Regions from separate parts of the Kitasatospora sp. NPDC059973 genome, predicted to be linked through region 1. Evidence: riboswitches for the same ligand, from Rfam matches in the RefSeq annotation. Region 1 holds a riboswitch; the other holds the start of a gene.
What was found. Region 1 has a riboswitch for glycine ahead of gcvT (glycine cleavage system aminomethyltransferase GcvT). Riboswitches for the same ligand answer to the same signal wherever they lie in the genome.

Region 1 (2,382 bases):
CCGCCGGACGGACGGCTTCGACGTGGATCTTCGGGGTGGTCAGGCCCGGGCGGGCGCGCTCGCGAGGCCTCGGCGGGCGCGCCCGACGGGCGTCAGCGGGCGCGCTTGTAGAACGGCAGCGCCACGACCTGCACCGGCTCGTGCTTGCCGCGCACGTCCACCGCGACGGTGGTGCCCGGGGCGGCGTGCGCCGCGTCCACGTAGGCGATCGCGATCGGCTTGCCCAGCGTGGGGGAGGGCGCGCCCGAGGTGATCCGGCCGATCGGCTCGCCGTCGGCGGTCACCACGGTGTACTCGGCGCGCGGCACGCGCTTGCCCTCGGAGACCAGGCCGACCAGCACCCGCGGCGGGTTGGCCTCGGCCGCGGCGGCGGCCTGCTCCAGGGCCTTGCGGCCGACGAACGCGCCCTCGTTGGTGGTCTTGTCGAAGCGGACCACCCGGCCGAGGCCGGCGTCGAAGGGGGTCAGGTCGGTGGAGAGCTCGTGCCCGTAGAGCGGCATGCCGGCCTCCAGGCGCAGCGTGTCGCGGCAGGAGAGGCCGCAGGGGACGAGGCCGCGGCCGGTGCCGGCCTCGGTCAGCGCCGTCCAGATGTGCGCGGCGTCGCCCGGGTTGCAGAAGATCTCGAAGCCGTCCTCGCCGGTGTAGCCGGTGCGGGCGAGCAGCACGTCGCGGCCGGCCACCTGGGCCGGGAGGATCGCGTAGTACTTCAGGCCGGGCAGGTCGGCCTCGGTGGTGTCGGCCAGGATCGCGGTGGACTCCGGGCCCTGGACGGCGATCAGCGAGTAGGTGTCGCGGTCGTCGGTGACGACGGCGTCGTAGCCCTTGGCGCGGGCGATCAGCTCGTCCAGCACCAGCTGGGCGTTGGAGGCGTTGGCGACGACCAGGAAGGCGTCCTCGCGCAGGCGGTAGACGATCAGGTCGTCCAGGATGCCGCCGTCCTCGGCGCAGATCATGGTGTAGCGGGCCCGCAGCTCGCCGAGCGCGGAGACGAAGCCGACCAGCGCGTGGTCCAGCATCGCGCCGGCCTGCGGGCCGGTCACGGTGATCTCGCCCATGTGGGAGAGGTCGAACAGACCGGCCTTGGTGCGGACGGCGAGGTGCTCCTCGCGCTCGCTGCCGTAACGCAGCGGCATGTCCCAGCCGGCGAAGTCGGTCATGGTCGCGCCGAGGGCGCGGTGCAGCGCGTCGAGCGCGGTGAGGCGGAGGGACGACATGGCCTGGAACTCCTCGGTCTGGGCACTCAGGTGTGCGCACGCCGGACCGGACCCGCTCGGGGACCGAGCCTGCGCGCGGGCATGCGGCGGCTGGGTCTCCCCATCTGTCGTCGAACCTGAGAGCTTCACCGCACGCGGGCCCGCAGCGCTTCACAGCTAACAGGACAGCATGGCGGCTTGCACCGTGGGTGGGCGCGCGACAGGGCCGTGCGCCGCTTTCCAGATGTGCCTAACCCGTGCGGTAGGGGGGCCTGAGAGATTCCGGGGAGGACTTGCTCCTTCGGCGCCGGCTGTACCGCCTCTCGGGGGCACTCCGGACTCTCCCGCGCGGGTTCGAGCGGCCGGTATGGAGTTGAGGTTCTCGGCGGGGAACACCCGCAGACGCGGACATCATGGCACGTCCCGGCGGAAGACGGGAGAGGGGCCCCGGGCCCGGCCCCGCCCGGCGGGTCCGGCCCGCACCCGCCACCGCCAGCCCACCGGTACCGCCCCGGCCCCGTACCGACCGGTACCGGCGCGCACCGCGGCCCCGGCCGCGGGCCCGCTAGGCTGCTCGGCGTCGGCGGACAGAGGACGGTACAGCGGCGGATGGGGTACCCGGTGGAGCAGCAGCAGGGGTGGGGCGGCCCGGAGGCGGCGCCGCCCGGCGGTGGATGGCCCGCGAACGAGCTGGAGCAGGTGCTCACGGCCGCGCTCGGCGATCCCGGCGCGACCCCCCGGGTGTTCGAGGTGCTCGCCCGCAGCCAGGTGTGGATCCCGCTGCCGGCCGGCGGCGACCCGCAGGGCCAGGCCCTGGACCTGCCGACCATCGAGCTGGCCGGCGACCCCTACGTCCCGGTCTTCTCCTCGCAGGAGGTGCTCCTCCAGCAGGCGCCCGGGATGGCCTTCGCGATCGCGCCGGTCTGGGAGTTCGCCCGCGGGCTGCCGCTGGGCGTGGGCATCGCGGTGAACCCGGAGGCGCCGGTGGGCATCCCGGTGCCGCCGCAGGGCGTCGCCGAGCTGCGGCGCGGGCCGCGCGAGGACCGCTGGGACGCCCCGGAGGCGCCGACCGGCGGCCGGGTGGCGCTGCGCGAACCGGTGCCGGGCGAGGACCCGGAGGCCTTCCTGGCCGCCTGCCGGTACGAGCTCTCGGGCCTGCCCGGCGTCCTGACCGCCAGGCGGGCGCTGG
Region 2 (2,382 bases), on a different contig from region 1:
CTGGCGGATCAGGGTGAGGTAGCCCTGGGCCTGGTCGATCGGCGCGAACGGGTGCAGCTGGCCGAACTCCGGCCAGGTCACCGGCTCCATCTCGGTGGTCGCGTTGAGCTTCATGGTGCAGGAGCCCAGCGGGATCATGCCGCGGTCCAGCGCGTAGTCGCGGTCCGACAGGCGGCGCAGGTAGCGCAGCATGGCGGTCTCCGAGCGGTGGCTGTGGAAGACCGGGTGGGTCAGGTACTCGTCCTCGCGCAGCAGCGCGGCCGGCAGCGCCTCGGCGCTCTCCGGAGTCTCGACGCCCTCGACGCCGAACGCGGCCCAGACGCCCGCCAGGTGCTCGCGGGTGGTGGTCTCGTCGGTGGAGACCGAGATCCGGTCCTCGCCGTCCTGGTACACGTTGATGCCGTGGGCGCGGGCGGCCTCGGCGATCGCGGCGGCGCGGCCGGGGACGACCGCGGTGACGGTGTCGAAGAACTCGCCGTGCAGCAGCTCGACACCGCCGGCCCGCAGGCCCTCGGCGAGGGCGGCGGCGTAGCGGTGGGTACGGCGGGCGATGTCGGCCAGGCCGTCCGGGCCGTGGTAGACGGCGTACATCGAGGCCATCACGGCCAGCAGCACCTGGGCGGTGCAGATGTTGCTGGTCGCCTTCTCGCGGCGGATGTGCTGCTCGCGGGTCTGCAGGGCCAGCCGGTAGGCGCGGTTGCCGTCGGCGTCGACGGAGACGCCGACCAGGCGGCCGGGCAGCGAGCGGGCGTACTCGGCGCGCACCGAGAGGTAGCCGGCGTGCGGGCCGCCGAAGCCCATCGGCACGCCGAAGCGCTGCGAGGTGCCGCAGGCGATGTCGGCGCCGAGCGAGCCCGGGGACTTCAGCAGGGTCAGCGCCAGCAGGTCGGCGGCGACGGCGACGATCGCACCGAGGCCGTGGGCCTGCTCGATCACCGGGGCGAGGTCGCGGACCACACCGGTCGCGCCGGGGTACTGGAGCAGCACGCCGAAGACGCCGCGCTCGGCGATCTCGGCCGGGATGCCGGCGGAGAGGTCGGCGACGACGACCTCGACGCCGGTCGGCTCGGCGCGGGTCCGGATCACCGCGACGGTCTGCGGCAGGGTCTCGACGTCGACCAGGAAGACGCCGCCCTTGACCTTGGTGACACGGCGGGCCAGGGACATCGCCTCGGCGGCCGCGGTGCCCTCGTCCAGCAGCGAGGAGCCGGAGGTGGGCAGACCAGTGAGGTCGGAGACCACGGTCTGGAAGTTGAGCAGCGCCTCCAGGCGGCCCTGCGAGATCTCCGGCTGGTACGGCGTGTACGCGGTGTACCAGGCCGGGTTCTCCAGGACGTTGCGCAGGATCACCGGCGGGGTGAAGGTGCCGTAGTAGCCCAGGCCGATCATCGGCTGGAGGACGGTGTTGCGACCGGCCAGCTCGCGCAGCTCGGCGAGGACCTGCGCCTCGCTGCGGCCGGCGGGCAGGTCCAGCCCGGTGATGGAGCGGATCGCCTCGGGCACGGCGGTGGCGGCGAGCTCGTCCAGCGAGCCGTAGCCCACCTGGGCCAGCATCTTCTCCTGCGCGGCGACGTCGGGGCCGATGTGGCGGTTCTCGAAGGGGCTGGCCTGCTCGAGCTCGGTGAGGGTCACGGGGGTGGTGGTGCGTCCCGCGTTCGGCTGGGCGTTCATGGTGGTCGAGGCCTCCTGGTCACGGACCGGCGGGGGTACGCACGCCGGGCGGCACCGCCGCTGCGGACGACAGCGGACAGGCCTGGGGCGGACGGACCCGACAGGCCTCCCCCTCTGTCATCGGGACCTGAGAGCTTCACCCGCGCGAGGCGCTGTGGCGCCCCGCCGGCTTGCACCGTCGGTGAGGGTGGTGCCGCCGGCTCCCTCGCCGGCAGTCCTGCCCTGCTTTCCAGAGTGACCTATCCCACACGGTACGGATGCCTGAGAGATTCCGGGGAGGAGTTGCTCCTTCGGCGCCCCGACCAGCGACTTCCGCTCTCGGGGACTCTCCCGAGCGGGCTCGGCGGTCGCGCCCAGGGTACCAGCGGCAGGCGCCTCGATCACGGGTGCGTCCTGGCAGGTGAACAGCCGGTCCGTGACCCGGACGGCGCAGCACCGGGCCCGTCCGGCCGCACCCCGGTCGCGCCGGTCCGGTTCATGGCTTTTGGTGTGAAGTGGCGGATGGGACGGGCGGGCCGGCCGCCGGCCTGCGGGCGTTCCGCAGGCGCGACGCACTGGAGGAAAGAGTGCAGACCGATATCGACCCCCGGGACCTCATCGGCCACAAGGCGGTCGACCGCAACGGAGACAAGATCGGCACGGTCGACGAGGTGTACCTGGACGACGCCACCGGGCAGCCCGAATGGGCGGCCGTCCGGACCGGCATCTTCG

Region 2: it holds a riboswitch for glycine, as region 1 does, so the genes downstream of both, gcvP (aminomethyl-transferring glycine dehydrogenase) here and gcvT (glycine cleavage system aminomethyltransferase GcvT) in region 1, are expected to answer to the same signal.

Annotation. Positions count from the first base shown of each region.
Region 1 covers NZ_JBHWUI010000047.1:43,788-46,169, forward strand. The annotation lists gene gcvT (glycine cleavage system aminomethyltransferase GcvT) at 93-1,214, opposite strand; glycine riboswitch at 1,444-1,550, opposite strand; gene ACFWA9_RS15670 (enhanced serine sensitivity protein SseB C-terminal domain-containing protein) at 1,803-2,382, shown strand, end outside.
Region 2 covers NZ_JBHWUI010000125.1:21,796-24,177, forward strand. The annotation lists gene gcvP (aminomethyl-transferring glycine dehydrogenase) at 1-1,671, opposite strand, end outside; glycine riboswitch at 1,911-2,014, opposite strand; partial or broken gene ACFWA9_RS28325 (PRC-barrel domain-containing protein) at 2,238-2,382, shown strand, end outside.